One region of the Gemella sp. genome, then DNA from elsewhere that is predicted to be linked to it. Evidence: predicted binding sites of a transcription regulator. Region 1 holds the regulator's gene; the other holds the start of a gene.
The links. Region 1 encodes CtsR, which represses protease genes until heat stress. Its sites were predicted from a motif close to ATGGTCAATAAAGGTCAAACA; they were not measured.
Positions count from the first base shown of each region.

Region 2: the regulator CtsR is predicted to act here: its motif matches at 2,735-2,755, upstream of clpP (ATP-dependent Clp endopeptidase proteolytic subunit ClpP).

Region 1 is NZ_DBHIUF010000008.1:41,772-58,758, forward strand. Features, by position in the region: gene ACO6OL_RS04825 (hypothetical protein) at 1-346, shown strand, start outside; gene typA (translational GTPase TypA) at 576-2,420, opposite strand; gene ACO6OL_RS04835 (L-lactate permease) at 2,705-4,360, opposite strand; gene smpB (SsrA-binding protein SmpB) at 4,887-5,351, opposite strand; gene rnr (ribonuclease R) at 5,363-7,489, opposite strand; gene secG (preprotein translocase subunit SecG) at 7,582-7,812, opposite strand; gene ACO6OL_RS04855 (PIN/TRAM domain-containing protein) at 7,889-8,968, opposite strand; gene radA (DNA repair protein RadA) at 9,212-10,594, opposite strand; gene ACO6OL_RS04865 (ATP-dependent Clp protease ATP-binding subunit) at 10,597-13,071, opposite strand; gene ACO6OL_RS04870 (CtsR family transcriptional regulator) at 13,076-13,594, opposite strand; gene ACO6OL_RS04875 (nucleobase:cation symporter-2 family protein) at 13,964-15,241, opposite strand; purine riboswitch at 15,531-15,632, opposite strand; gene ACO6OL_RS04880 (dihydroorotate oxidase) at 15,732-16,664, opposite strand; gene ACO6OL_RS04885 (DUF302 domain-containing protein) at 16,824-16,987, opposite strand, start outside.
Region 2 is NZ_DBHIUF010000021.1:10,690-27,676, reverse strand. Features, by position in the region: gene ACO6OL_RS07430 (Mini-ribonuclease 3) at 1-114, opposite strand, end outside; gene cysS (cysteine--tRNA ligase) at 99-1,496, opposite strand; gene ACO6OL_RS07420 (YitT family protein) at 1,747-2,625, shown strand; gene clpP (ATP-dependent Clp endopeptidase proteolytic subunit ClpP) at 2,793-3,440, shown strand; gene ACO6OL_RS07410 (peptidoglycan bridge formation glycyltransferase FemA/FemB family protein) at 3,477-4,727, opposite strand; gene pssA (CDP-diacylglycerol--serine O-phosphatidyltransferase) at 5,010-5,528, opposite strand; gene ACO6OL_RS07400 (YitT family protein) at 5,701-6,609, shown strand; gene ACO6OL_RS07395 (chloride channel protein) at 6,886-8,043, shown strand; gene ACO6OL_RS07390 (ABC transporter ATP-binding protein) at 8,278-8,997, opposite strand; gene ACO6OL_RS07385 (ABC transporter substrate-binding protein) at 8,997-9,992, opposite strand; gene ACO6OL_RS07380 (ABC transporter permease) at 9,973-10,758, opposite strand; gene ACO6OL_RS07375 (thiamine-binding protein) at 10,730-11,014, opposite strand; gene ACO6OL_RS07370 (hypothetical protein) at 11,283-11,633, opposite strand; gene lepB (signal peptidase I) at 11,911-12,462, shown strand; gene pyrG (CTP synthase) at 12,626-14,227, shown strand; gene ACO6OL_RS07355 (DNA alkylation repair protein) at 14,246-14,908, shown strand; gene phnD (phosphate/phosphite/phosphonate ABC transporter substrate-binding protein) at 15,206-16,105, shown strand; gene ACO6OL_RS07345 (histidine kinase) at 16,109-16,987, shown strand, end outside.

The DNA.
Region 1 (16,987 bases):
TTACAATAGCTACAATAATCAAGGCTATAAAAAACAATATACAGATTATATAAATAATAATTATAGAAGTAGTGGATTCTTCTCAGGTAGCAACATAACTAATATGTTACTATGGTATACATTATTTAATTCAGCGACTTCACATAATCACATCCATGCTAGCGATCAACAAAAAGAGTTAGTTGATAATGTAAAAGATTCAAAAGTTCCTGTATATATGCTAGAAATTAAGACTAAAGATGGAGATACAAAATATGTTTCTGTTACCAAAGAACAATATGAAAAAGTTAAAGAAGGAGATAATATCTCTTTAAAAGATGGTAACCTAGAAATTAAAAATCAGTAATACATAAAAACGAGGCTAATCCACAAGACCTAAATTCAAAAAAAGTTTATTGAGAGAATCCAGCGGCTTATGGATATCTAAATTCGCCTTATAAAAATCTAATAAACCATTGCGGGATGATTTTACAAAATCGATTTCTCAGAAATCACGATTTCGAGTCACTCCCGTTTTCTATATACATACTAAAAAAACTTTCGAAATAGTTATCTACTTCGAAAGTTTTTTTATTTTATTCTTCTGAATATTTAGCTTTACGAGCTGCTTTTTCACGAGCTGCTTTATCTAATTCTTTTTTACGTAGACGAATTGACTCTGGAGTTACCTCTAGGTATTCATCATCACTTAAGTACTCAAGACTTTCTTCTAAAGTCATAATACGAGCTTTTTTAAGTGTTACTGTTTGATCTTTTGTAGAAGAACGTACGTTTGTTTGAGCTTTAGCTTTTGTGATGTTAACTGTTAAGTCATTTTCACGGCTATTTTCTCCAACAATCATACCACCATATACATCAGTACCTGGTTCGATAAATACTGTACCACGATCTTCTAAACTTGAGATAGAGTATGCTGTAGCTTGACCATTTTCAAGAGCTACTAATACACCATTACGACGTCCACCAACACGTCCTTTTTGCATTGGTTGGTAAGAATCGAATGTGTGGTTAATGATACCATATCCTTTAGTCATAGACATGAATTCTGTAGAATATCCAATAAGTCCACGCGCTGGAACGTTAAAGATAAGACGAGTTTGCCCATTTCCATCCGCTTGCATATCTACCATATCACCTTTACGTTGACCTAATGACTCAATAACAGCACCAACACTTTCATCTGGTACATCAACTTGAACACGTTCAACTGGTTCACAATCAACACCATCAATGTTACGGATAATTACTTCTGGTTTAGATACTTGAAGCTCGTAACCTTCACGGCGTAAGTTTTCGATAAGAATCGATAAATGAAGTTCTCCACGTCCACTAACAACCCAAGAATCACTTGTATTAGGTTCTACACGTAATGAAACGTCAGTTTCTAATTGTTGCATTAATCTATCTTCTAATTTACGAGCCGTAACAAACTTACCTTCTTTACCTGCAAATGGTGAGTTATTAACTAAGAAAGTCATTTGAAGTGTTGGTTCATCAATGTGAAGTACTGGTAGTGCTTCTTGATGATCTGTTAGACAAACTGTTTCCCCAACGTTAATATCATCCATACCACTTACTGCAACGATATCCCCTGCATGCGCTTCTTGGATTTCTTCACGTTTTAATCCAAAGTAACCAAAAATCTTAGTCACACGGAAGTTTTTCACTGTTCCGTCAAGTTTCATAAGAGATACAGATTCCCCTACTTTCATACTTCCACGGAATACACGTCCAATACCAATACGTCCAACATAGTCATTGTAGTCTAATAGAGCTACTTGGAATTGAAGTGGTTCATCTCTATTATCTTTTGGTGCTGGAACATAATCAATTACTGTTTCATATAAACATTGCATGTTTTCTTCTTGAGCACTTGGATCACTTTCTAAAGAAGCTGTTCCATTAATAGCTGATGCATAAACAACTGGGAATTCAAGTTGCTCATCATTTGCACCTAACTCTATGAATAAATCAATAACTTCATCTACTACTTCTTCTGGACGAGCTGAAGGTTTATCGATTTTATTTACAACGACGATTGGTTTTAAGTTTTGTTCTAAAGCCTTTTTAAGAACGAAACGTGTTTGAGGCATTGTTCCTTCATAAGCATCTACTACTAAAAGAACACCGTCTACCATTTTCATAATACGTTCTACTTCTCCACCGAAGTCGGCGTGTCCTGGTGTATCAAGAATATTAATTCTCTTACCTTTATAATCGATAGCTGTATTTTTTGCTAAGATGGTAATACCACGTTCTCTTTCTAAATCATTAGAGTCCATAGCTCTTTCTTCTACGTGCTCGTTTGAGCGGAAAATTCCTGATTGTTTTAATAATTCATCAACCAGTGTAGTTTTACCATGGTCAACGTGAGCTATAATAGCAATATTTCTTACATCATCTCTTAATTGTACTGACATTTTTTTCTCCTTGTTCTTACTTTATAAAATATATCGAATGTTTAATTCATATAATATTTAATCTAACTTATCAATAATACCACTATTTTCCTTTATTGTAAACAAATATACTAGTGAAAACACCTTATTTTGAAATATTTTTATTTTTGTTAATTTACAAAGCACTTTCAATATTTTAAGAGAACATGAAATTAAACCTTGGAAAGTCGGTATTTTCTCTATCTCATCTTAAACAAAGAAAAGGAGACCGAGTATAACTCGATCTTCCTTAATATTTTTCTTTATTATGGGTGTACTGGAATCATCCATCCAAGTACTCCTGTTGATTGAAGTGCGATGATAGCACACACAATTATTAACAGGATGAAACTGTGTTTAACTGTGAATTTCAGTAAGTCTGATTCTCTACCTACTAGCCCAACCGCTGCAGCTGCTACTGCGATAGATTGTGGAGAAATCATTTTACCTACTACTCCTCCAGATGCGTTAGCTGCTACCGCTAATAATGGATCCATTCCTACTTGGCTAGCTGTAACTTGTTGTAATTTAGCAAATAGTAAGTTAGCTGATGTATCAGAACCAGTAATGAACACTCCAATCCATCCAAGAGCTGGTGATAGGAATTTAAATGCTCCACCTGTTGCTGCTAGCGCGTATCCTAGAGTATTAGACATACCTGATGCATTCATGATGTATGCAAATCCTACTACGAAACAGATTGTTAACAATGCAATTTTAACTTCATTAAATGTTTGAATAAAAGTTGCACCTGCATCTTTCCAACTAATTTTAATAATAAACTTAGAGATTAGCGCTGCTACTAAAATTGCTGTACCGATTGATCCTACTAGGTCAAGTTTGAATACTGCTGCAATTTCTTTTCCTGATACAGAACTAATAATATTATTGTGGATAAATGGTACCTTCGGATTTAAAGCAAGTGTTTTGAAGAATGCTTTAGAAGATTTCATTGTCCAGATGAAAATGATAAGTGTTAATACAACAAATGGTGACCATGCAACTAGTACTTCTTTTAAACTGTGTTTTGGAGTAACTTCTGCATCTTTATCAACTTCTTTTTCATCAGCAAATCTCCAAGTAGTTTTTGGTTTCCAGAATTGAAGTAAGATAACTATTGACACTAATGAAACTAATGATGAAAGAATGTCAGGTAATTGTTCTCCCATGAAGTTAGAACTTACGAACTGTGCAATTGCAAATGATCCACCTGATACTAATAATGCAGGCCATACTTCTAATGTTTTCTTGAATCCAGCCATGATTAATACTAAGTAGAAAGGAATGAAGATAGACACTAGAGGTAATTGACGTCCGATCATCGCTGCGATTTCCGCTGCTGCGATTGGTGATCCGTTAGCATAAGTTGCTAATCCGTCCATCGCTGTAACCGGTGCTCCTACAGCCCCGAATGCTACCGGTGCAGTATTAGCTATCATACAAACACCTGCTGCATAAAGTGGTTTAAATCCTAAACCTACTAATAATGAAGCTGTGATTGCTACTGGCGCTCCAAAACCTGCTGCTCCTTCTAAGAAAGCCCCGAATGAGAAAGCAATGATTAATGCTTGAAGACGACGGTCATCAGTTAATGATGTAATACTGTCTCTGATGATACCGAAATGACCTGTTTTAACAGTCATTTTGTATAAGAACACTGATGTTAAAATAATCCAACCGATAGGCATTGCACCATAAACCATTCCTTGGAATGTTGAGAATGCTGCGAAGTGGAACGGCATTTTAAAGAATATACATGCAATTACAATCGCTAATATTAAAGTTAGTAAGCCTGTTAGCCAACCTTTTACTTTTAATCCTGCAAGTGTTACTAGATAAAACACAATTGGAATTAGTGCAACAAGTGCAGAAACATATAGATTATCAGCCACTGGCTGTAATAACTGAGTGAATTTTTCCATAAATACACTTCTCCTTTGTATAAATATATTTTGTTAGGTTTGTGAAAATCTATTATTATAAATAACAAAGTTATATATTAACTAAAAATCAAATATTGTAATAATTCATCTTTATTTTATTTTAGAATAAAACCTTCCTGTTTGTCTAATCAGATATATAACAGATTTTTATCTGTTATATTTTTTACTGCTTACACGATATATTTGATAGTATTTATTTAATGATTTTCTTGATTACATTTAATATTGTAGCACGCTTTCATTCAAAAGTAAAGCGTTTTTTTAGTTATTTTTACAACATTCTTAAAAAATCCTTTTATACCAATGTAAAAAGTCTATATTTTTTTGAAAATTTTTCCTAACTTTTTTTATAACAGTTATACAAATCTACATCAAAAAAATATTCCCTGAAAATCCTCCTTCACTTCTCCTACACTTTTATACAGATTATAGAAAAAAAGCATATCGTAATTAATATTAATACGATATACTTTTAAAACATCAAATAAAATAATATTTAGTTCACTTAATATTTCTGCTTGTCTTTCAACACTCTATTAATCTCTTTATTAGCTTCTTTTTGTTTCAATACATGACGTTTGTCATAGTTTTTCTTACCTTTTGCAACACCGATTAATAGCTTCGCATAGCCATTCTTGATATAAAGTTTCAAAGGAACTATACTCATCCCTATTTCATTTTGTACATTAGTTAATGAAGCAATTTGTTTTTTCTTTAATAATAATTTTCTTACTCTTAATGGTTCATGATTAAATCTATTTCCCTCTTCAAAATGAGAAATATGCATATTATAAACAAACATTTCCCCTAATCTCGTTTGACAATATGAATCTTTTAAATTTATTCTCCCTCTTCTAATAGATTTAATTTCTGTACCTGTTAAAACTAATCCTGCTTCAAAAGTTTCTTCTATAAAATAATCATGATTAGCTTTTTTATTTTGAGCTATTACTTTAATTTCTTTATCCATATTCTTATCCTCTATTTTTTACTAATTAATGATTTGTGTTTAAGTATTTTAAAATCTATCTCTTGATTTTCCAAATCAACATTTGCTACTTTTACAATTACTTCGTCTCCAAGTCTATAAACTTTTTTCTTTCTACGACCAACTAATATCATATTCTTTTGATCATATGTGTAATAATCATCATTCATCGCTTTAATGTGAACTAATCCTTCAATATTACTTCTTTCAAGAGTTATAAATACCCCAAAATTAGTTACACTTGAGACAATTCCTCTAAATGTCTGTTCTTGATATTTTAACATATACTCACATTTTTTCATTCTATCAACTTCACGTTCGCAATCAACCGCTCGTTTTTCATATTCAGATGAACTTTCAGCCAAATCAGGTAATCTAGTAATGAAATTATCTATAGCTTGATCAGATACATCTCCATTAAATAAATACGTTCTAATCATTCTATGCACTAATAAATCTGGATAACGTCTGATTGGTGATGTAAAATGCGTATAATACTTCGTAGCAAGTGCAAAGTGTCCTATATTATTTATTGAATATCTAGCTTGATTCATTGTTCTTAAAAGTATTGTTGAAAGCATAGTTTCTACAACTTCACCTTTAAATTTTCTAAGCATATTTGCTAACATATAAGGTTCAATCTCTTCAATTTTACCTTTTGTTCTATAACCAAGACTTGCAGCAATATCAAAGAACTGTCTTAATTTTTCCATTTTAGGCTCTTCGTGAATACGATAAATAAAAGGAACTTGCATCCAGTAGAAATGCTCTCCTATTACTTCATTAGCACTTAACATAAAATCCTCAATTAGTCTTTCTGATATACCTCTTTCACGTAGAACTATATCTAAAACTTCTCCATTTTCATCAACCACTACTTTTGATTCCGGTTTATCAAAATCAATAGCACCTCTTGTTTCTCTATTAGCACGAATTTTTGTTGACAATTCTAAAGATGTCTTCAGCATAGGCACGTATTCTCTATATTCTTCTAATGTTTCTTGGTTTTCTGCATAGACTTCATTAACTTTTTTATAAGTCAATCTTCCTTTAGATTTTATTACAGCTGGATAAATATCATAACTTTCAGGGTCCCCCTTACTATTAAAATCGATATCACAACAAATTGTATAACGTAATACATGAGGATTTAACGAACAAATATTATTAGATAATTTTCTAGGTAACATCGGTACTACTCTATCAGCTAAATAAACACTACATCCTCTATTGGCTGCCTCTTTATCTAATGGACTATCTTCGGTTACATACCTACTAACATCAGCTATAAATACTTTTAATCTATAACCTTTTTTAGTTTTGACTACTGAAATAGCATCATCTAAATCTTTAGCATCATCACCATCAATAGTAACCACCATTTCATTAGTACAGTCTCTATATTTATCTTCAAGTTTTATTTCATCACTTATTTTTTCAGTTTGCTCCAAAACTTCTTGAGGGAACTCATTTGGAATATTATGTTTATAAATTACTGAAAGAATATCTACGCCAGGGTCATCCTTATGACCTATTGATTTTATGATAATCCCTTTATGATCTTCAAAGCTAACCTTTGAATAATCTGTAATTTCAACTAGTACCTTACTACCATCAACTAAATTAAAGTTTTTAGCATTTGTTATTTTTATATATTTTACGATATTTTTATCATCACTTTTAACAAAAGAGAAAAACTTAGCATTAGTTAACGTACCAACTGTATACTTAGTATTTCTTTCTAATACTTTTTGGACTATTCCTTCAAGATTACGGTCATCCTTATATACACTATCTACTTTCACTAATACGACATCACCTGTCATGGCACTTTGTGTGAAACCTTTAGGAATGTATACCTCTATTCCTAAATCTGCAGAATATACAAAAGCAAATCCTTTTTGATGTAATCTAATGACCCCTTCAATTTCTAATGCTTCCTTAACATAAAGAAATTTCTCATTTGGTAGTTGAGTAACAACTAATTTTCTCTCTAGCTTTCCAACATTTTTTACTAATTCAACAAACTCTTTCGCTGATTCAATATTTAATTTTTCTTTTAAATCTTCTATACTTAATACTTTTTCTTCTCTAAATATTTTTTCAATTCTTTCTAACATATAATCCTCCTTAATTTAGATTATACAACACATAATTATTTCTATAAAAATAAACCTAAAATGAATTTACATTTTAGGTTTTTATGTCTAGTTTATAATTTTAACCAAGTAAGACACACTAGTGATATAAAAAATATTAGTCCTAGTACTACTGTAATTCTTTGTAAAACTAATTCAGCACCTCTTACTTTTTGTTTTCCAAACAGTTCTTCTGCTCCACCAGTTAATCCAGATAATCCTCCAGATTTACTTTCTTGTAATAAAACTACTACAATTAACAGAATACTGCTCACTATTGCCATTGTCATTAAAAAAGTGTGCATACTCTCCTCCTAAAATAATCATTCGTTAATACAATACACTTTATATTAACACATTTTTTCAAAAAAAGCAAATTTATTAAACAATCTTAGTGAAGATAATTCTACCCGAAGATGTTTGTAAGACACTTTGAACCTCAACTTCAACAGTTTTACCAACTGAACGTTTACCATTTTCAACGACAATCATTGTTCCGTCTTCTGTATAAGCAACACCTTGATTATTTTCCTTACCTTCTCTTAATACTTGTACTTTAAGTCTTTCACCTGTTGTTAACATCGGCTTAACAGCGTTGCTTAAATCATTCACATTAAGTACTTTAATAGCTTGCAAAGTCGCAAGTTTGTTAAGATTATAATCGGTTGTTATAATAGCACATTTATATTTCAGAGCATAGTCTATTAATAAGTTATCTACACCTTTGTGCTCGTTATATTTAAACTTATTATCAATTTCAAGATCAATCTCTTTCATTTTTTGAAGATGTTCAACACAATCTAAACCAAGACGACCTTTTGCTCGTTTTAATGGATCTTCAGAATCAGAAATCAGCTGTAATTCTTTTAAAACAAACTCTGGTACAATAATTTTACCTTCTAAAAATCCAGTTTTAGCAACATCTTGAATACGTGAATCAATTAATGCACTCGTATCAACGACCTTCGCTAAAACTTTCTTTGTAGTAACTTTTTGCTCTTTTTCTTTAGGTTTGTTTCCAAATTTAAACGCCGTAAAGATATTTAGAAATTCTCCTTCACGTCTATATCCTAATACCAATCCCAAATATCCAAAAACGATGTATATTACAGCTGAAATAATTCTTCCCATTATTCCTGCACCTGCTATTACATCAACCCCTGATGATAGTAAACTAGCTAAAAGCAGACCAAGAATTAGTCCAATTGTAGTAAATACAATTTTTTGTATTGGTGTATTTGTAAGACGATCTTCGATTCTTTTTAACATTGCTACAAATTTATCTGAAAATAATAAAGACACTAATACAAAAACTACTGTAGTTCCAATTGTAACAATAAGTCTTAACATCGTCTCACTCAATGATGCAAAAATATTATAATATATCAATGCACTAGTTGAAAGTGTTCCTACTGTTATTCCTAGAAAAAAGGAAATAATAATTAAAACTTTTTTCAACATAAAAATCACTCCTTTTATTATTTAATTTAAAATATAAAATTATTAATAACGCTTTAATAATAATACATTCATATATCAAGAGACATAAAACATCTCTTCTATATATTCTACTACATTCTACTTAAAATTAACATAACAAAACTCAAAAAATTTAAAATTTTTTAAAATATTATTATAAATTTTAATACAAAGAGATAAATAGGAAAATCATATCGATTCTCAACTATTCATCTCTAATTTTTATTAAAATACATTACCAAATGCTATATCTAAGCACTCTCGTATATCTTTTACCGGTATTATTTCAATTCCTTCTGGGAAATCAGAATTTTTCATATTTCCAACTGGAACTATTACGCGTTTAAATCCATGTTTTTTCGCCTCATTAATCCTTTGTTCAATTCTGCTAACTCTTCTAACTTCACCAGTTAGTCCAACTTCACCAATGAAACAATCATTCATATCAACTGCTATATCTTTAAAGCTTGAAGCCACCGCCATAATTACACCTAGGTCTACCGCTGGATCATCAATCTTAACTCCTCCAGACACTTTCACATAGACGTCTTGTTGTTGAAGTAAATAACCAGCCTTCTTCTCTAAGACAGCCATTAATAATATTAACTTATTATATTCTAATCCAGTCGAAATTCTTCGCGGATTATTAAAAGCTGTTGGTGTTGTTAATGATTGTATTTCTACAAGAAGTGGTCTACTACCTTCCATAGTACTTATTATAGTTGCTCCAGCAAGGTTTTTACTACGTTCTTCTAAGAACATCTGCGAAGGATTAGCTAAATCTTCTAGCCCACTATGTTTCATCTCAAAAATTCCAATTTCATTCGTAGAACCAAAACGATTTTTCACCGCCCTAAGAATTCTATAACTGTGCTGACCTTCCCCTTCAAAATACAGCACAGTATCAACCATATGCTCAAGCATACGTGGTCCTGCAATAGTTCCTTCCTTAGTAACATGACCAACAATAAAAATTGCAATATTTAAACTTTTTGCAATCTTCATAAGTTGCTGTGTACATTCTCTAACCTGTGTAATACTCCCTGGCGAATTTTCCATATTAGGATTATAAATTGTTTGAATTGAGTCGATGACTAAAAACTGTGGTTTTATTTTTTTTACTACTTGATAAATTAAATTTAAATCAGTTTGCGCATAAACAAACAGTTCATCAGTGTCATTTTTTAATCTATCAGCTCTTATTTTTACCTGTCTGACAGATTCCTCACCAGTAACATATAGGACATCATGTTCTTTTGCCAAATATGCTGATATTTGAAGAAGTAATGTAGATTTCCCAATTCCGGGATCTCCTCCTAGAAGAACTAATGAACCACCTACAACTCCTCCTCCTAGAACTCTATTAAGTTCTCCGCTATCGGTAAGAGTTCGAGGTACATCCTGTGTAGAAACTGATTTTAATTTCCCAGCTTCTACACGTTCTGTATCATTTGTTTTTACTTCAAATTCTGTGTGCTTCGTAGCTTTTTTTGCCTCAACTACTTCCTCCATAGACGCCCACTTTTTACAGTTTGGACATCTACCCATATATTTCAAACTTTGATAACCACAGGCATTGCATTCATACTTAACATTTACCTTTACCATAGCTACCTCTTAGTTTTCTTTACAACAAACTCATCATTTTTATAGTCAATATTAATAGTTCCAGATAATTCAGGATTTCTTAATAATTCTTCACTTAGTAAATCTTCGATATTTTTTTGAATACTACGTTTTAATGGACGTGCACCGTACTCTTTTATACTACCATCCTCAACGATTTTGGCCATAGCTTTTTTCGTAAGTTTAATAGTAATGTTTCTATCTTCTAATCTCTTAGATAAACCATCTATTAATAACTCAGAGATTTTTTCTAATTCTTCTTTTTCAAGAGTCTTGAAGACAATAATATCATCTATTCTATTTAAAAACTCAGGACGATATTGTTTTTTCAATGCTTCCATCATAGTATTTTGAACATTTTTGTAATCATTTTTTATTGATTCACTTCCACCAAATCCTACGAATTTTTGATCATTTAATTCACTTACCCCAACATTTGAAGTCATGATGATAATAGTATTTTTGAAATCTACCACACGACCTGAAGCATCAGTTAAACGTCCATCATCTAGAACTTGTAATAGTATATTAAAGATTGACGGATGAGCTTTTTCAATTTCATCAAATAGTACTACAGAATACGGTTTTTGACGAACTTGTTCTGATAGTTGTCCCGCTTCTTCATGACCAACATAACCTGGAGGCGCACCAACTAATCTACTAATTGAATGTGGCTCCATATACTCACTCATATCTATACGAATCATATTATCTTCCGAGCTAAATAAGGCTTCTGATAAACTTTTCGCAAGTTCTGTCTTACCTACCCCTGTAGGTCCCAAGAAAATAAAGCTTCCAATTGGTCTATTCGGCGCTTTAAATCCGCTTCTTGCTCTTCTAACTGCCTTAGCTAAACTTACTACAGCTTCATTTTGACCGATAACTCGTTTGTGTAATATCTCTTCTAATTTCAGAAGTCGTTCACTTTCTGTTTCCGTTAATTTGGTTACTGGAACTCCAGTCCAAGCTGCAAGTACTTCTGCTACGTTATCAGCACTAATCTTAATTTTATCTTTTGATAAGCTATCTTGCCAAGAAATCTTAAATTCTTCAATTTTATTAATTACTTTATTAGCTTCATCACGTTTTTTAGCGGCTATTTCAAACTCTTGATTAATTACCGCTCTATCTTTTTCTTTATTTAAACGGTTTAGTTCTTCTTCGTATTCTTTTAATTTTTCTGGTGATTTATAAAATCTTAATTTAACTTTAGAACAAGCTTCATCAATAAGATCAATCGCCTTATCAGGTAGACATCTATCCGTAATATATGCTGTACTTAGTTTTACAGCTGACTCAATAGCTTCATCTAAAATTTCTACATCATGGTGTTCTTCATATTTATGACGTAGTCCATCAAGAATCTTAATAGAATCTTCAGTGCTCGGTTCTTCTACTTTGATTGGTTGGAATCGGCGTTCTAAAGCAGCATCCTTTTCAAAATATTTCCTATATTCTTCTGTTGTTGTAGCACCAATACATTGAATCAAACCACGTGATAAGGCTGGCTTTAGAATATTTGATGCATCTGCACTTCCTTCTGTTCCACCTGCACCGATAATTGTATGAATTTCATCTATAAATAATATTATATCCCCTGCATCTTCAATTTCAGCGATAATATTTTTTAGTCTTTCTTCAAATTCACCACGATACTTAGTTCCGGCAACTAATGTTCCCATATCTAGTACCATTACTCTCTTACCTAATAAGTTACTAGGTACATTTTGAGAGACTATCCTCTCTGCTAAACCTTCTACAATTGCCGTTTTCCCAACCCCAGGTTCTCCAATTAGCACCGGGTTATTCTTAGTACGTCTATTTAATATTTCAATCATACGTGTGATTTCTTTATCACGGGCTATAACTGGATCTAATTTATTATTAAATGCATCTTTTGTAAGATCTTTTGCTAATGAATTCAATGTCGTAGTTTTAGCTGAACTGTCTTCAGCTGCTTCCATTTTTTTGAAACCTTCATATAATTTAGAAATCAGACTTTGACTTTTTTTCAATAAGTCAGATAATTCATCAATTATCTGATCAACATTTGCACCTAATTTATCAGTTAATAAACGAACTGCTGTTCCAGTTTCTTCTTCTAATAAAGATAATAATAAATGTTCACTCGTAACGACAAAGCTAGACGTGCCATCAGCAACCCTTTGACTATTTTCTATAGTTCTAACCGCTCCATTAGTATAATCTATCTTCATTAAAACATTACGATAAAAATCAGTACCTTCTAATTCTGTTTCATAAAAATCTACTACACTTTTTCTAAAATCATCATAATATACACCATTTTTATTTAGTATTTTGCATCCCAATGTATTATTCATACTTAACATAGCTAATAATAAATGTTCTGTTCCTACAGCTTTAACTCCAAAATCATTTGCTTCTTCCTTCGCTGTAGTTAGCACCATAAGCGCCGTCTCATTAAATCTTATGTACATAACCTTATCCTCTCTTATTATATTTTATATTTGTTAAAAATCTTACAGTTAAATCCTTTAAATTCGATTTTGTTTGACGAATCATTTCTTCAACACTATCCTCATCAATATGTTTTAAAAATTGATTATGAACAGATGTAATCACTTCAACACTATCTATAAAATGATTGTAGTCAAATTTATCTATATAATCTTTTTCAAGTAGTATTTTAGCTAGTCTTACAGCCTCATCTACCTCTATTGTTTCATTATCTACAGTCTCAATTAAATAATCTATATAGTCTTTATTTGCGTGAAGGGTTATTTTTGTAATTCTGATAAATCCTCCACCACCACGTTTACTTTCAATAATAAAGCCATGTTCCGGTGTGAATCTAGTTTTTATAACATAATTTAATTGAGATGGTACACAGTCAAATTTTTGTGCGACATTACTTCTTTTTATAATTATATGATCTTCTGTAGCTTCATTAAATAAGCTCTTAATATATTGTTCAAGTATATCTGTCATATTATTATTCATAATAAGGGCACCTCCTTTATTGACTAAAATTGACCTTTACTAAATTATACTACATATGGAATATTTTGTATATAAAAAACATTGATTTTTCGGCATATACAGATAAAAAAGAACGACTACAATATTATGATTTTATAAAAATCTATATTATTAAGTCGTCCTTTATAATTCTATTTTCTAATAAAAATACCTTGATTAAAAATACTTATTTCTATGGGAGTGACTCAAAAATCGCGATTTCTTAAGAAACAAGATTTTGTCGAGTCACCCCTGCACAGTTTATTAGATATCTAAAAAGCTTTTATAAAGCGAATTTAGATATCAATAAACCACTGCGTCTATGAGTTATCATATGAACTTTGTTAAATTTTAGGCCTTTTGGGTTAGAGCCCTTTTTAATTTTGATTTCCTATTAAAGATTAAATTCATTACGATTGCTACAACTGTTCCTAAAACAATTCCACTATCAGTAAACATACGAACAAAACTTGGTAGTTGAGAAAATGCAGTAGGAACCGTTGTCACACCTAATCCTAAACCAACAGAACAAGCAATAATCATAAGATTTTCTTGTTTAGCAAAATCAGTATTTCCTAACATTTTCACACCATACGCAAGTACCATACCAAACATACTAATCATTGCCCCACCTAGTACTGGTTGAGGTACAATTGTTGCTAAAGCTCCTATTTTAGGTATAGATCCAAATACCAATAATAATAGAACCATGACATACATTACTTTTTTACTTTTTACTCCTGATATTTGTACAAGTCCTACGTTTTGAGAATAAGTAGTATATGGGAAGGCATTTACTAATGATCCAATCATAACCGCTAATCCTTCTGCTAAATAACCTCTTCTTAAGTCAGGCTCTTTTACTTCTTGATTACAAATATTTCCTAGGGCATAATATACTCCTGTTGACTCTATCATACTTACAATACCAACGATTGTAAATGTTAAAATTGCACTAATATTAAATTCAAAACCTGTAAATTTAAATGGTGTTGGATGTTGATACCACCCAGCTTGAGATACTTCTGTTAAACTTACCATTCCCATAAAACTAGCAATAACAGTTCCTGATACTAAACCTAATAAAATTGCTATAGAGTGTATAAAACCAGTTGTAAATTTATAAATTACTAAAATAATTGCAAGCGTAATACACGCCAATACGATATTTTTAGGGTTACCAAAATCTTTCGATCCTTGTCCTCCTGCAATATAATTCATCGCAACTGGTACTAATGTAATACCTATAATTGTTACAACACTACCAGTAACAACTGGCGGGAATAATTTTGCAACTTTAGCAAAAAATGGTGCTATAAGAACTACAACTAATCCAGAAACAAAAATTGCTCCATACATAGTTGCTAATCCTGCACTATTACCAATTGCTATCATCGGTGCAACTGCTGTAAAAGTACATCCAAGAACAACAGGTAACCCAATTCCTGTAAATTTCCCTTTATACACTTGTAAAAATGTAGCAATCCCACACATAAAAATATCAACTGACACTAAATAAGTTGTTTGTTCTGCTGAAAGACCTAGACCTCCAGCAACAATTATCGGTACAATTACCGCTCCTGCGTACATTGCTAGTACGTGCTGTAAACTTAAAATAAAAGTTTTCAAGATTCTTTTCTCCTTAGTTATATATTATTTTTGACAAATATATACTATATAAATACAAAAAATCACCTATAATTACTTATAGGCGATTTAAAATTCTACTACAAATAGTTGGGAGTGACTCAAAAATCGTGATTTCGGGGAAATCGATTCTGTCGAGTCACCCCCGCACAGTTTATTAGATATCTAAAAAGCTTTTATAAAGCGATTTTAGATATCAATAAACCACTGCGTCTATGAGTTTTCTTGTAAACTTTTTTAAAATCTAGGATTTTTGGGCCAACTCCAATAACATTATAATAAGAATGCCCATAGTCATCAAATTTACGGTCTGATGGTAGAAACTTGCAAGCCATATTCTTGCCTTTATATGTGCTATATTTTGTCTGTACAATATATAATAACAATTTTCAAAATAATTTTCAAGTGTTATCTGTTTTTCTTTTATAGTTTTATCGTTAATTTAAAATTATACTATATGAATAATAATTATTTATTCTATTACCTTCAATTTACCTCTAAAGTCATCTAAACTTGAGTATCCTTTTTCTTTCATCACTTCTTCTAGTTCTTTAGTAAGTCTAGCGAAAACTGAAACTCCTTCCTTATGAAGAGTTGTTCCCACTTGCACTAAATCAGCACCACATAAAATATGTTCAAATACATCTTTACCGCTTATAACTCCACCAGTTCCAATAATTTTTATACTAGGATTCAAGCGTTCTCTAAATGCACGAACATTAGCTAGTGCTGTTGGTTTAATATATTCTCCACCTAGTCCGCCAAATCCACCTTTTGGCTTAATAACTACTTGTTCTTTATCTAAATCAATATATAAACCATTCCCTACACTATTTACACTATTCACATATGTAAGAGGATATTTATTAAGAATTTTAGCCATTTCATCAAAATGAGCAATATCGAAATACGGAGGTAGTTTTACCCCAATAGGTTTTGTAAAGAATGTGAATACCTCAGCTAATAATTTGTCTGTAAGTTCAAAATCATAAGCAATCTGAGGTTTTCCTGGTACATTTGGGCATGATAGATTAAATTCAGTCACACCTTCATATTCACTCTCTTGAATTTTCTTTAATAGACCAATATTTTCATCATAACTCATACCAGTTACCGATAAAAACTGCAATTTTGCACCTGATTTTTGACGTTCAATAACATACTCTAAATAATAATCTAAACCATTATTTGGCAATCCCATTGAATTTATACTTCCTAAAGCAGTATCATAATATCTAGGCTCAGGATTACCTTCTCTATAATCACGAGTTGCAGTCTTTGTAACAAAAGCTCCCGCTTCACTATTCGCTAATTCATCTAGTTCCACGATCGTCATACAGTGTACCCCTGATGCATTCATTAATGGGTTAGATAATTCTACATCTAAAAAATTTGTTTTTAACATTCTTTATACCTCCTATGTATACTAATAACAGTTTATCATAAAATACTCTCAATAACCATTGATAAAACTAGTTTTAGATTTATATTCACATAAAAAAGAAGAATTATAGAAATTCAATTTTATCTATAATTCTCCTTATTTAAAATTAACAATTCTTAATTATGCTTCTAAATACTTAATAATATCTAAATACAAATTATCCATTTTTGGTAAAATGTCTTTTACTCTATCAGAATGCTGTTCTTTTAACCAAGAAGTAGGTTTTTCATATAATACTTCTGTCTTATCTTCTCTCTTAATAAGTAATAATTTAAGTGGTAGGT
Region 2 (16,987 bases), on a different contig from region 1:
TCTACTCATAATATCATAGATGCTATCTCCAATATAGGCAAGAGTTAGTGCTTGCATTTGATTAGGATTAGCGAAGTTTTTTTCAGTAAATTTAAAAGTTATATTTTTTTCCATCGTACACCTTGTTTAGTATCTTCTAAGATAATTCCTTGTTCTTTTAAGTCATCACGTATTTTATCAGCTAAGGCGAAATTACGATTTTTACGAGCTTCTTCACGTTCAGCTATTAAACTTTCGATGTGTTCACTATTAAGTGTATTATCTTCTTTTACGCTTATTCCAAGAATAGAACTATAAGTTTCAAATGCAGCGTTGATTAGCTCTAGAGTTTCTTTGTTGACAGCTTCTTTTGCTGTGTATGAATTAGATATTCTCACAATTTCATACCATGAAGAAAGTGCATTTGCTGTATTGAAATCATCTTGCATATATTCTTCAAATTTGTTTAACTCCTCTGTAACTAATGCTACAACTTCTGTATCTAATTTTTCATCAGTTATATCATTATTTAATCTGAATTGTAAGTTTTGATAAGACGTTTTAATTTTTTCGAAGTTTGTTTTCGCAAGCTCAATATTTTCTAATGTGTAGTTAATTGGAGTTCTGTAGTGAACTGTCAACATGAATAAGCGAAGTACCATTGGGTCTATTTCTGCAATAATATCTTTTACAAGGCGGAAGTTACCTAAGCTTTTACTCATTTTGACATTATCAATATTAATAAAGGCATTATGCATCCAATAGTTACTGAATGGTGCATGGTTGTGACATTCAGACTGTGCAATTTCATTCTCGTGGTGAGGGAATGTTAAGTCTTGTCCACCAGCGTGGATGTCGATTGTATCACCCAGAGTTTCTTTAGCCATTACAGAGCATTCAATATGCCAACCTGGACGACCTTCACCAAATGGGCTATCCCATTTTACTTCACCTGGTTTAGCTTTTTTCCACAGTGCAAAATCTAGAGGATCTTCTTTATGTTCACCAACTTCAATACGAGCACCGCTAATTAAGTCATCGATAGATTGTTTACTTAATTTTCCATAATCTTCTTTTTTACGTGTTCTGAAATAAACATCACCATTAGCTTCGTATGCAAATCCTTCTTCAACAAGTTTTGCGATGAAGTTAATTATTTCTTGCATGTATTCAGTAACTCTAGGGTTTTTAGTTGCTCTCTTACATCCAAGTGCATCATAGTCTTTAAAGAAAGCTGTAATGTACTTGTCAGTTAGTTCACTTGTAGAAATTCCTTCTTCATTACTAGCCTTAATAATTTTATCATCAACGTCTGTAAAGTTAGAGATAAAATCTACTTCATATCCACTGTGTTCTAAATATTTGCGTACTACATCAAAAACTATTATCGGACGTGCATTTCCAATATGTATATAGTTATAAACAGTAGGTCCACAAACGTACATTCTTACTTTATTTTCTTCAATTGTTTTTAAAATTTCTTTTTGTTTTGTCAATGTATTATAGAGTTTAATCATAAATAGCTCCTTGTTAAAAGGGAGATTCACAAATTAAAAATTAGTTATCGTATAAATTAACTAATGAATGACTCCCAAATTTCTTCTATATCATAATAACTAAAAAAGTCTATTACTTAAATTTTAACACAAAATGCCTATAAAATGAATTATTTATTAATGTTTTATAAAAGATAATCAATTTTTAATTGTTTTAAATTTATATTTGTATTAAAATATATAGAGGAAAAAAATAAAGGATAAGGATATCATGAAATTATCAGATACTATTTATGCTACAGAGAAACATAAGAATGCCAAAGATGTTATTTTAATAATAATAGGAACGGTTTTATTCTCTATTTATGCTGGTTTATTAATCCCTGTAAATAATATTGGAGCAGGTGGGGCTTTGGGGTTAAGTTTAGTGGTGAATAAGTTAACAGGAATAAAAATAGGGACGATTCAGTTTATATTAAACGTTCCACTATTTTATATAGGTTATAGATATATTGGTAGAAAGTTTGTAATACTTACAGGAGTTGTCATAAGTATTTCATCTTTCTTAATAAATAATTTACCAAAGATTATTACTCCGGTGAATTTAGGTGATTCTTTAGTTGCAGCAATTTTCTGTGGAATTATTTCGGGACTTGCAATGTGCTGTTTATTAGTTGCGGGTGCTTCTACTGGAGGAACAGATATTACAGGTAAATTTATTTCAAAAAAAATGGATTTTAATTTACCGACGGTATTTCTTATACAAGATATTACAGTTTATACAATAGTATGGATATTTTTTGATATAAAATATGTAATGTATGCCCTTGTTATGAGTTTTGTTCGTAATCAAACGATGAGAGGTGTTCAAAAATTCTTTTCTGCATATATTCAATGTACAATTATCTGTAAAAATCCTGAGGTTATGGTAGAACTTATTAATAATACTTTACATAGAGGTTCAACGATAATGGATGTAGAGGGTGGATATTCTCATGAGAAGAAACGAATGATAATTGTAGTTATTCAGCAAAATGAGATGTATCAATTGCGTAAATTGGTAGCGAAAAATTGTCCAGAAGCATTTATAACGGTAAGTGCGGTAAATACAATAGTAGGTAACTTTAAAGAACATTCTTATAGACTATAAAATTTATATAGAATCGGCTTAGAATTATTATTTTAAGTCGATTTTTTAATTTGAATTTAAGTGTTATTATATTTTATATGTAGAATACTTAGAAAGGGAAATAAGTTGCTAATTGACCATTTTTGATATATAATATCTAGTGAAAACGAAAATTAGGAGGTAAGAAAATGAATTTAATTCCTACAGTAATAGAGCAAACTTCTCAAGGGGAAAGAGCATACGATATTTATTCAAGATTATTGAAAGATAGAATCATTATTCTTGGTTCAGATGTAAATGATCAAGTAGCAAACTCAATAACAAGTCAACTTTTATTTTTAGAAGCACAAGATAGTGAAAAAGATATTTATTTCTATATTAATTCACCAGGTGGAAGTGTGACAGCTGGTTTTGCAATTTATGATACTATGCAACATATTAAATGTGACGTTGTTACTATTTGTATGGGGATGGCAGCTAGTATGGGTGCATTTTTACTTGCAGCTGGAACTATCGGTAAACGTTACGCACTTCCAAATGCGGAAGTGATGATTCACCAACCATTAGGTGGTGCACAAGGTCAAGCAACAGAAATTGAAATTGCTGCAAAACACATATTAAGAACTAGAGAAAAATTAAATAAAATTTTAGCAGACAGAACTGGACAAACTATTAAGACTATTGAACGTGATACAGAACGTGATAACTATTTAACAGCAGAAGAAGCGTGTGAATATGGTCTAGTAGATAAAGTAATGTATCCAGAAAACAATAAACCTCAGAAAAAAGAAAAAACTAAAAAAGCTACGAAAAAAGTTGCTAAGAAAGAAGAATAAATGAAAAAAAGGAGTTGAGCAGGAGCTCAATTCCTTTTATATTTTCCAAATTTTTCCGATTGCATTTCTAATTTCGTAATTATCCATAAAATACTCTATATTTCCGTTGAAATTACGTTTGAATTGAAGAACTCCGTAGTCAGTAGCCTCTTCAGACTCAAAATCTTTAGAAGTACCAAAGAAGTTGAAATATTTAAAGTTATTATTGATGGCGTATTTCATCATATGGAATAAGATTGCATATGGACCCTCGTAACGGTGGAATTTTCTCATTGCACCGCTTGTGAAGTAGATTAAATCTTGCCCTGATTCTATAAAAGTAGCACATGAAAGATTAATAATATTTCCGTTTTCTTCTTTAAGCTCTTTTATTTTATCAATTTTTTTATACCAAATAGCAATATTTTCATCAAATTCTTTTAGACGGTTAGTTGCTTTTTTAGCATTCACTTTTCCTTGTTCTAATTTTTCTTTTAGATCGTCTCGCTCTTTTTCGAGATTTGCAATTGTGTTAGTTGTAGTTTCAATGAATTGATCACAATCAATGTATGAAATAAGATAGTGAGCTTTATCTCCGATATTATTCTTTAATGACTTAAAATATGTATTATCACGAATGCTAAAGTCTATTCTCTCCTCAGTATCACGATTAATTTTATCAAAGATTTTTGCATCTTCTTCATCAAAGATATCAATCTCTCGAACTTGTACTCCTTCTTTCATCGTTCTATTAATAGTATAACGAGCAATTTGTGAAATATTTTTTAATAAATTATTCTCAGTAATATTTTCGTCTAGTGATTTAGAAAAAACACAACGAGAAGCCAGTGTAGGATTTGTGAATAAGTCATCATTAAGTGGTTTGTATCCTAGTGAAGTTAATATTTTATCTGTTTTAATAGCATCCTCAGTAGTTTCAACATATTCGATATCTTTATAAATACGTTCGTTTAAGAATGGATTTACTCTTACGCAGAGAACACGAAAGTCTTTAGCGAAATAGTTTTTTAATTCTGCCATATAAAATCTTACTAACTCATTATTAGAGTAATCCATTATTGGACCGTGTTGAGCAGTAACTTTATAGAAGAATTTTCTATAAGGGAAATAAATAAATGTTGAATATGCTAGTATTTTATTATTTTCTTTTACTGCAAGAATTTTAGTCTTTAGATTATTGAAATTTTGCATTTTACTATATACGGCAGCTTGTTGTAAAAAGTAACGATTATCGTTTTTTTCTTGAACCATTTGTAATTCGTCACTGCTAATTTCTGTAAATATCATTAAGATGCTCCTTATATAAAATTTAATATATACGCATACGATTATATAATAAATAAAAGAAAAATAAAAGTAATAACTATTATTAAAATTTCTTAATAAAAAGATATAAATAATTGTGGATATAGCTTATAGAAGAATATTAGTAAAGGAAAATTTGGGTATACAGATCTTAAAAAAATTTATAATCATTATGTTATAGTAATATATAATGTTATAACCTCATAAACTGGAAAAAGGTTGTAATTGTTTTTTTAACAATTTACAACCTTTTTTCTATTTTTTTTATATTTTTTTAATTTTTATATTACTTACCATTAAATAAGAGCATGCTACTACTAGTATAAGCATTGCAATACTTGGTAATTTTATCTGAGCAAGTACTGCAAGAACTGTTCCGCATGTAGTGATAGGAACTCCTTGATAATATCCATTTTTCATTTTTGTCACGTTAAACCTAGCTAAACGATAAGCTCCACAGCATACGTAAACTCCACAAAGTATAGCAACAATTACCATTAATAGTGTTGATGGCTTATCATTAGTAATAAAGATTTCAAAAACAAGCATAGCAGGTGCTACTCCGAAACTTACTACGTCACATAATGAATCTAAATCGTGACCAATTTCAGAAACAACACCAAGTTTTCTTGCGACGATACCATCGTATCTATCTGCAAGCATAGCTAAGATAATAAAGACAGTACCCCAGATGAAATATCCATGTGATGTAGTCAGAATTGACATAAATCCACAAAAAATATTACAAAGGGTAAGATAATTTGGTATGAAGTTTTTATTCATTTTAAAAGTCAACCTCCAATATTGATATTATAATTATAGTACAAATTTGTAATAATGTCTAAGAAAAGATGAAATTTATAAAAATTTAGTAGTGAAAAATATTATTTTCTATAGTTGTTTAACGTCATGAAACCTGTTATAATTAGGATAAAATTGATTTTGGAGGTGCACTATGGAAAAGACATTTAAAAATTTAAATTTCACAAAAATTTTAAAAGAATTATTTATTATTTCTTTGGGTTGTGCTATTTACTCTTTTGCAATTATGCATTTTAATGTTCCAAATAAATTAGCTGAAGGTGGAGGGACAGGAATATCACTGTTATTATTATATTCAATAGGTCTTCCTGTTTCTGTGGGAACAATATTGGTAAATATTCCGTTATTAATAATAGGATATAAAATGTTAGATAAAAAGACAATGTTATACACGGTTTACGGCATTATTATGTTGACTTTTTGGATAGGGATTTTTGAGAAGTATAATATAGAAATTGAGATTGGTGGAGATAGATTACTGGCTGCTGTATTTGGAGGATTACTAGCGGGATTAGGATTAGGGATAGTTTTTCTTGCAGGAGGAACGACAGGTGGAGTAGATATAGTTGCAAAAATTGTACAACTTTATACAGGTAGTTCAATCGGTAGGATAATTCAAATTCTTGATGGAGTTATCATCGCCTTAACATTTGTAGTAGTTAAGAGTTTTCCAGCGATTCTATATACTTTGATTTATATTTTTATATGTACTAAAGTTATAGATTACGTTGTTGAAGGTGGTGTTCCTGGAAAAGGAGTAATGATAGTTTCATCGGAAATAGAAGCTATTACTAAAAAAATCCAAGAAGATATGAATCGTGGATTAACTTATATAAAAGGTCAGGGAAGCTATTCTAAGAAAGATTTGAATATTGGATATTGCGTTGTTTCAAGAAATGAAATAGGAAAATTAAAATCTCTGGTTTATAAAATTGATCCCCGAGCTTTCGTGACGATAACTGAGGTTCATGATATTATAGGAGAAGGCTTTAGTTACGATCAACCGAAAAAATCAAGTTTAAGTTTTAAAAAGAATCAATAGTAAAGAATCTGAGAGGGAGCGACTAAAAAATCGTGATTTCGTAGAAACAAGATTTTGTCGAGTCACTTCCTGCAGTGATTTATTAGATATCTAAAAAGCTTTTTAAAAGCGAATTTAGATATCGATAAACCGCTGCGTCTATGAGCTATTATATGAACTTTGTTAAATTTTAGGACTTTTGGGTCAGCCCCTGGGTTCTCATATAAGCGTTTTAAAAAGTTTAGAACTTTTATGTCAATCTCAGATTTATATTTGAAGGAGAAAAATAAATATAATATGTTAAGGAATTATTATTTTAGATTAATAAGTGCAGTATTATTAATTTCTATTTGTTGTTCGTTATTTGGTCAAACGTTATTGAAATTAATAGAATTAACTAGTAGTTATTATAAGTATTTATTGATTTTAACACCTTTGATACTAGTTTTTACTAAGTCTAGTAATAAATATTTACACACCAGTGCTATAGGTATGAAGTATTTTATTGAAGCGGCAACTGATAAAAAAGAGAAAGTTACGTGGAAGTTCCCTTTTATTTTAACTTTGAATACTTTACTAGCTCACAGCTTCGGAGTGAGTGTAGGGCGTGAAGGTGTTGCTGTGCAGTTGGGTGGAGCTATTGGTGGGAATATTGCTCCAGATGAATTCAGTACAGAGAAAAAACAATTTTTTGTAAAGTTAGGCATGATTTGTGGATTTGCTGGATTGTTTCAAACACCTTTAGCTGCTGTGGTATTTATTTTAGAGGTTGTCAGTGATAAATTTAACTTTACAAAAAATAAAATTTATGAGTATGTAACTTATATTGTTGCAGCGTATATAAGTGCTTTTGTATCGCATAAACTTGGTTTGGAAAAATTCTTTGTAGCTATAGATGTAAGTGAAATTAATATAAATTTAGAATTTATTTTTAAATTAATTTTAGTTGGAGTTGTGTTTGTTTTTGTAGGAATCTTATTTGTTCTACTTCAAAGAAAAATAAAGAAATTAGTAGCTTTGAATAAAAATATCATTTGGATTCTTCTAGTTGTTTTTATTTTAGTTAGTATTGTTTTCGAGTACAGATATGCTTCATTAGGTACAAATTTAATTAATCTTTCTTTTACAAACTTTGAACAGATTCAAGTTTATGATTTTATGTTGAAAATCGTATTAACTGCAATATGTACAGGGATTGGTTTTAGTGGAGGAGAGGTTACTCCGTTGTTTGCGATTGGAGCGACTTTTGGAGTAATTCTAGGAACTTGGTTAGGATTACCAATTCTTGTAACTGCCGCTTTAGGATACTGTTTAGTATTTTCAGCGGCAACTAAGACATACATTGCACCTATATTTCTTACATTAGAAGTATTTGGATATAAATTAATGTTATTTGCAGTAATCCCTGCAGTGTTAATTTACTTAATCAATAAAAAATATAGTATCTATAAATAATTAAATGGGAGTGACTCAAAAATCGTGATTTCAAAGAAATCGATTTTGTCGAGTCACCCCCGCACAGTTTATTAGATAGCTAAAAAGCTTTTATAAAGCGAATTTAGATATCAATAAACCACTGCGTCTATGAGTTTTCATGTGAACTTTGTTAAATTTTAGAACTTTTGGGTCAGCCTCATTTACAAATAATATAATACACCCTAGTGTGAGTTTTCACGCTAGGGTGTATTATTATAATCCAAGTATATTTAGTATCTCTTTTTTATATTTTAATTTTTGTTCGTCTTGATTTTGTTCATCAAGATTTATTTTTATTTCAGATACAATTTCACCAGGTTTATTTTTAATGATATAAATTCTATCGCTTAGGTCAATAGCTTCGTCTATATCGTGAGTTATTAGTAGAGTAGTTATATCAAGTTTGTTCTTGATTTCAAGATACCAAGAATGTAATGATATTTTAGTAATTGCATCGAGTGCACTGAATGGTTCATCTAGTAAAAATAGTTCTTCTTTGAACATATATGTACGTAAAAGTGCAACTCTTTGACGCATTCCTCCACTTAATTCACTAGGATATTTATCTTTATATTCGTAAAGGTTAAATAATTTAAGATTCTTTATCGCTTCTTCTTCAGCTTCTTTTTTATTGATTTTTCTTATTAAAAGTGGAAGTATAATGTTTTGAATAATAGTCTTATGTTCTAATAATAAGTCTTTTTGAAGCATGTAACTTACACGACTTTTATAGTCTGTGTTACCTTTTATAGAAATTTCGCCACTTTGAAGAGGATTTATACCTGCGATAATATTGAAAAGGGTAGTTTTACCAACACCGCTTCCACCTAATATAGATACGACTTCACCTTTATCGACATGAATGTTTATATCTTTTAGTATTTTATTGTTAGGATAATTGAAAGATAAGTTTTTTATTGATAATATATTCATTATTTTATATAGTCATTGCTGAATCCAGTATTTTCTGCAAGAGGTTGTTTTGTAATTTTATTTTCGTTAACCCAACGGTAGAATGTGTTCCATCTGTTAGCGTCAAATTCACCCCAGTGATCTTTGTTTGTTGCATATTGTTTAGATAGATATTTTTGAGATTCAACGATGAAATCTTTTTTATCTTTTAATTCTGGAGCATTTTTAATTAAAATCTCTGCAGCTTCTTCAGGATGTTCTATAGCGTAGACATATCCTTTCTTAATAGCTTTAAGAACTTTTTTAGCTTCTTCTTTATTTTGTTTTAAGTAATCATTATTAGCAATAATTACTGGAGAATAGTAGTCTAAATCTTTATTGAAATCTTTTAGATAGAAGTAGTTAATATCTAATTTCATGCTTTCAGCTAATTTTCCATCCCATGCATAGTAAATCCATGCAGCATCAAAAAGTCCATTTTCTAATGGTGTTACAGAGTTAGTATCTGTATTTGGAGCTAGATTTAATTTATTAGCATCTCCACCTTGTTTTTGGATTAATGATTTAACCATTGCTAATTCTACTGGATCATTCCAAGTTCCGTACTTTTTACCTTGAAGATCTTTTGGTTCTTTAATGTTGTTTTTCTTAAGTGAAATGATACCAGAAGTGTTGTGTTCGATAATTGCGGCTACGGCAGTGATTCCTGCACCTTTAGAAAGTTTGTTAGCCATTGAGTCTTGGTAGTAAATACCAAAAGGTGCTTTATTATTGATAATTAAGTCAGAAGTACTATCTTCAGGCGCTGGCTTAATGTCAAGATCAATACCTTCTTCAGCGAAGTATCCTTTCTCTTTTGCTACATATAGACCAGTGTGGTTTGTGTTAATTGCCCAGTCAAGTACGAAATCTACTTTTTTAAGTTCTTTTTTCTCTGCGTTTTTATTAACTGTACTACATGCAGTTAATGAGATTGCTAAGATAAAAGCAAAAACGCTAGTTAATATCTTTTTCATGATTTTCTCCTATGTATTTCCATTTAATAAATTTTTTCTCACTTAGTTTAACAAGTTCAATACTTAGTAAACTAATAACTGATACTAGTATAATAATTGCAAACATAGTATCGTATTCAAATAATTTCTTCGCTTTAATCATGTAAACTCCAAGTCCTTCAAAGCCACCTAGCCATTCAGCAACCACAGCTGCTATAAAGGCATAAGATACACTAACTCTAAGTCCAGCATAGAAGTAGCTAAGACTTGTTGGAATTTTCACATGCCAAAGGATCTGTAATTTACTAGCATTCATTAGTTGTAATAAAGTAATCATATCTTTGTCACAGTTTCTAAAGCCATCTAGTATACTAACAACTATAGGGAAAGTCGTTGTTAAAACAATTAATACAATTTTTGGTGTAAGTCCATAACCCAACCAAAGCACAAGTATAGGGGCTATTGCAATAGTTGGTATAGTTTGAGTCAGTACAAGAAGTGGATAGATAGATTTATTAAATATTGGTATACTATCCATAATTAAAGCAAGAAGCCATGCTATGACTATCCCTAGAAATAGACCTATTATAGCTTCGAGTAGGGTGATTTTGCTGTGAAATATTAATAGTTCGTAATTTTTTATACATGCTTTTACTATTTCAACAGGTGTAGGTATGATATATTTAGGAAGTAAACCGAGATTACCAGCTCCTTGCCAAATAATCACTAAGAACAACATAGAAATAGTTGCGGCGTATTTATTGATTAAATTTGTCAATTTTTTCATTTATAGTTAAAACATCTCCATAGTTAATTTTCACATTTGCAAAAATATTTTTACTGTCCTTACCCGCTAGGACAAAGCATTCTTTAAGAGTATCCATAAGTTCGTTGAATTCCCCTTCAATTACTGTTTCAAATGGAGTAACAATTACATTAGAATGCTTATTTTGTAGAAAATAGATAACTTTATCTATAGTCTTTAATCTTCCATCATGATTATCAAGAGGAAGAATTTGTAATGCAATACTGCAATTTATCAAAATAAAAAACCTCCTTACAATATAAGGGGGGTCTAAGTTTGTCTTTAAGCTAAGTGTGCCTACGCTAGCATTATCTAGATCAGGCGCGGTCGAAATATTTATATTCCCTCTCAGACTGTTCACAGACTCCCGTATAAATAATTATATCATACGTATGAAAAAAAACAATAAAAGTGCTTACAAAAAGCAATTTTATTGTATAAAAAAATACTAGAGCTAATCCGGAGATCAGCTCTTTAAAAGTATTATTATCAGTATGTTTGCTGGTTTACTTCACAGCTGAAGTTCTTGGTAAAGATCTAAGACCTTTGTTAGGTTCTGCTTTTTTAGTTGATGTAGTACCTTTTTTAGCTGGTACGAATACTCTCTTACCATCTTGTCCAGTTACCCAAACACCACCATCTTTGTCAGCAGTACGTTGGTGACCACGTTTAGCTAGTTGATCTCTTAATTCGTTATCAACGTCTGGGCTAAGGTGACCTGGATCAGTGTCAGTAGCACCTACGAATGGCTCAAATGGTTTATCAGAACCTGGTTGTGTACCTTCTAAAGCTAAAGCTGAAGATCCTCCAGCTACTAATAATCCTGCTGCAGTGAATACAGTTAATAATTTTTTCATGATATATTCCTCCTTTCCTTAAAGCTATATCCATTATATATATATATATATATTGTCAAGAGTTATTAATAAAAAAAATTATTTTTAATAAAAAAATTAATAATTTATGTAAATTTTGTGAATGAACTTAAAGTAGTAATTAAATATAGTCTAATTATATATAGAGTTTTACTTAAGATATTATTGTAAATATATTAATAGAAAATTTATTTTTGATTTTTCTATTAATATATGGTAGAATTATTAATCATAAATAAAATAAAAGAGGGATATACCAGTGAAAATTTTAAGAGAAATTATGGAGTGGGTAGTAGTTGTAGTAGTTTCTATTGCTATTTATCTGCTTATAAGCACATATCTTATCGCACCTTTTACTGTAAAAGGACATTCGATGGATTACACATTTGCTGATAACGATAAAGTTTTCGTTAATAAATTCAGTAAAAATTATGAGCGTGGAGATGAAGTTGTATTCCATGCAAATGAAACTGACGATTATATTAAACGTATAATCGGAGTTCCAGGAGACACTATAGAATACAGAAATGATGTACTATATGTGAATGGTCAGAAAGTTGAAGAGCCATACTTAGCTCAAAAAATTAAAGAAGCTAAAGCTTCTGGAACTGCACCATTCACACCAGATTTTAATATTGAATTTTTAAGTAGTACAAAATCTAAAACTGTTCCTGAAGGTACGTACTTCGTATTAGGGGATAACAGACAACACAGTACAGATAGCCGTGTATTTGGATTTGTTAAGAAAGAAGCAATGATTGGGAAAGTAAGCTTAAGATACTATCCATTTAGTTCATTCAAATTCTTTTAATAAATACTAGAAAGAAAAATTTAATATATCGAATTATTTTAGTTGCTAAAAATTTAGCGTTATGCTAGAATAATATACGGGCACTCTTAAAGAGTGATTTAAGAAACCACCCCCTGCGATAATTTCGTAGGGGGTTTATTATTTTTAATAGAAGGAGAACACAATGACAAAGTATATTTTTGTAACAGGTGGAGTAGTATCATCATTAGGAAAAGGTATTGTAGCGGCATCAGTAGGTCGTGTATTAAAAAATAGAGGATTAAAAGTAACATTACAAAAATTTGATCCATATTTAAACGTTGACCCAGGAACAATGAGTCCATATCAGCATGGAGAAGTTTTTGTTACAGAAGATGGAGCTGAGACTGACTTAGACTTAGGGCACTATGAAAGATTTATCGATGTTAACTTAGGTCAATATTCTAACGTAACTGCGGGACGTGTTTATTCTTCAATTATTGAAAAAGAACGTCGTGGAGATTATTTAGGAGGAACAGTTCAAGTAATTCCTCACGTAACAAATGAAATCAAATCACGAGTATTACTAGCAGGGGAATCTAGTGATGCTGATGTTGTTATTACAGAAATCGGTGGAACAACAGGAGATATCGAATCTTTACCATTTTTAGAAGCAATCCGTCAAATCCGTAGTGATTTAGGACGTGAAAATGTATGTTTTATTCACTGTACATTATTACCGTACATTAAAGCTGCAGGAGAGATGAAAACTAAACCAACACAACAATCTGTTAAAGAATTACGTGGTTTAGGTATTCAACCAGATATTATTGTAGTTAGAAACGAACTTGCTCTAAATGACGAGTTACGTGCGAAGATTTCATTATTCTGTGATATTCCGAAACAAAATGTTATTGAAAGTCGTGACGTAAGTAACTTATATCAATTACCAGTAAATCTTAAAGCTCAAAAAATCGACGATATTGTCTTAAAACACTTCGGATTAACTGCACCAGAAGCAGATATGACTGAATGGTTAGCGTTAGTTGATAGAGTAGATAACTTAAAAGAAGATGTGAGAATCGCATTAGTAGGTAAATATGTAGAACTTCACGATGCTTACATCTCAGTTGTAGAATCTCTAAAACATGCAGGATATAAACATAATGCTAAGGTGAAAATTGATTGGATTCAATCTGAAGATATTACAGAAGAAAATGTTCATGAGTATCTTAAAGATGCAGATGGAATCCTTGTACCAGGTGGATTTGGTGATCGTGGAGTTGAAGGTAAAATTACTACTATTAAATACGCACGTGAAAACAAAGTTCCGTTCTTCGGTATTTGTTTAGGTATGCAACTTGCTGCTGTTGAGTTTGCACGTAACGTGTGTGGCTTAACTGGAGCACATTCTTCAGAATTAGATCCAAACACACCATACCCAATTATTAACTTACTACCTGACCAAGAAAATGTTGTAGAAATGGGAGGAACTTTACGTTTAGGAAGCTACCCATGTACATTGACAGAAGGATCTGTAGCTCACAAAGAATATGGAGAAATCAATATTACTGAGCGTCACCGTCACAGATATGAATTCAATAACTTCTATCGTGATCGTTTAACTCAAAAAGGAATGGTATTATCAGGAGTTAGTCCAGATGATAAGTTAGTTGAAATCGTGGAAATTCCTGAACATCCATGGTTTGTAGCTGGTCAATTTCACCCAGAATTTAAATCTCGTCCAGAAAAAGCACACCCATTATTCGCTGGATTCATTAAAGCAAGTTTAGAAAATAACAGATAAGAATTTCTATTATAAATTATGAAATTATTAGATTTAATAACTGACCTTGAAGAAAATAGTAATGAACTTCTTGCAGAATCAATGTCAAAGTATATGCAAGATAAGTTTAGATTTTTAGGTGTACGTGGTGCAACTAGAACAGAAATTTATAAAAAATATTTTCCAGATGCAAGAAAGACTAAAACCATTGATTGGGATTTTGTTGAAAATTGCTGGAATAAAGAAGAAAGGGAATTTCAATATGTAGTTGTTTATTATTTAAAGGCCATGCAGAAATTCTTAAAAAGAGAAGATATTTCAAGATTAAAATATCTAATAGTGACAAAATCATGGTGGGACACTGTTGATTTACTTGCTAAGGTTGTAGGTAGTTTGGTTATTCGTATCGAAGGTTATGATCAAATAATGCTAGAGTGGAGTAAGGATAGTAATATTTGGTTAAAACGAGTAGCTATTTTGTACCAATTGTCACTTAAAGAAAAAGTAGATAAACAAGTTTTAGAAAGAATTTTAGTAAACAACCTAGGTGATAGTGAATTTTTTATTAATAAAGCTATAGGTTGGGCACTTCGAGATTATTCAAAATTTAATCCAGAGTGGGTTAGAGAGTTTATAGAAAAAAATAAAAATGGTATGGCTAACCTAAGTATAAGAGAGGCTAGCAAGTATCTAGATAAGTAAGAGAAAAGAGTGGTTTTTAATCGCTCTTTTTCTATTTTTAAGGTGAAAAATTTAAATAATAACTAATATTTAGTGGAATCGATAGTACATTTGTTCTGATTATCATATATAATGAACTAAGATATTACGATTATCACAAAGAAGTTAATGATTTCTCTTTTTTCATTATTAAGAAAATGTTATACTATTAATAAAAGATAAATTTGGAAGTGACTCGAAAATCATGATTTAGTAGAAACAAGATTTTGTCGAGTTACCTCGGTAAAATACTGAAATAAATATGAAGGATTTGGAAAAATGAAGAGAATGATTACAAGTTTTCTTATAGTGACTCTTTCTATTGTGCTATTGATAATACTTCCCTTTGTTTTAAAAACTCAACAAGAGGAGTATATTGATTTTTCAGAAGTTACAGAAACTGTTGATAATAGTGCTAAGGATGATGAAACTTTAAGAATTGGATTGATATCCGTAACTGGCGATAATAAGAGCTATATCTTGGAGAAAGAACTGGCTAATTATATCGGTGAAAAGTTGAACAAAAAAGTGAAGCTAATACAGAAAAAAAGTTATAGAGATATAAATGTATTATTAAAAAATAACAAGATAGATGTAGCATTCTTATCGACAGGGGCATATTCGCTATATGAAGATAAAGAGTCATTAGAACTTTTAGCTAGACCTAATAGGGGAAAAACATACTATCATCCTATAGTTATTGCGAAAAAGGATTCTAATATAAATACTATCGATGATTTAAAGAGCAAGAGTTTTGCTTTTGTTGATACTTATAGTTATTCTGGATATTTAGCGATGAATGATTATTTGAAAAAAAATGGTATGTCTGTGAATAAGTTTTTCAGTAATAGTTATTTTACTCATAGTCATGAAGAATCGATAAATCAAGTAGCAAATGGAACTGTTAAAGCTGCAATTGTTGATGACTGGGCATTACAGTATCTTTATAATAATTTTCCAGATACAGCACTTAATATAAAAATAGTAAAAACATTCCCTGAAGTAGCAACAGGACCAGTAGTAACTCACAAAAACTATGAAGAAAAAGATAAGCTTAAACAAATATTATTATCTATTGAAAAAGATAGTTCTATAAAGAATACATTATCACAGCTTCAAATAGAAAAGTATGAAGAAACAAAGGCTAGCGATTATCCTAATTTAATAAGTGAGGATTAATATATGGCAAAATTAAAGATAAAAAATAAAATTATTATATTTTTCGTTGTAATTTATACTATATATTTAGGTGTAATATTAGCCTATACGTATGTTAATAATAAAGATATTTTGGAAAGTGCACTTAAAGATAGAATTACACAGACTTACTATCAATTGTCAGGAAATATTTCAGAAAATATAAAAACAGAAAACACGTATGAAATACATCAAAAAATACATAGTGCTTCATTGAATAGCGAAGTTGCGTATATTATTGTCTATGATAATGAAAAAAATATATTAGGTAAGACGTTGAAAGAAGTTCCCCAAAAGATTGCCACTTTTAACGATGAACAGATAAATAATTTTAAAAAATATAGAAGTTCAAGAGGAGAATTATTAGAGTATATTTCTCCTATAGATGATGTTAATATAGGGTATGTAAGAGTTGGATTTTACACAAAAAATATTTATATGAAGACGTATAGTCAGTTTTTAAGAATATTGATTTTGAATATGATAGTATTTGTGATGCTATTAGTTATCGCATATTATGTTTCAAAATTAATAGAAAGACCTGTTCAAGATTTAACTTCTGTGACTGATGAGATTATTCGTGAAGGTGATTATAGAACAAAAATAGAGAAAGAAAATTATAGTCGCGATTTCCATGTTCTTGTCAGTTCCATAAACGAAATGGTTGAAAATAATAAAAAGAATAAGAAACTAAATAACTACCTATTAAATAAAATATTTAGAATTCAGGAAGAAGAGAAAAAGATGCTTTCGAGAGAACTTCATGATGAAGTTAGCCAATCTTTAGCTAGTTTACTATTTCTTATAAGTAATTTAGTTGATAAAGAAAGTGACCAGAAGAAAAAAGAACGTTTATTATTAATC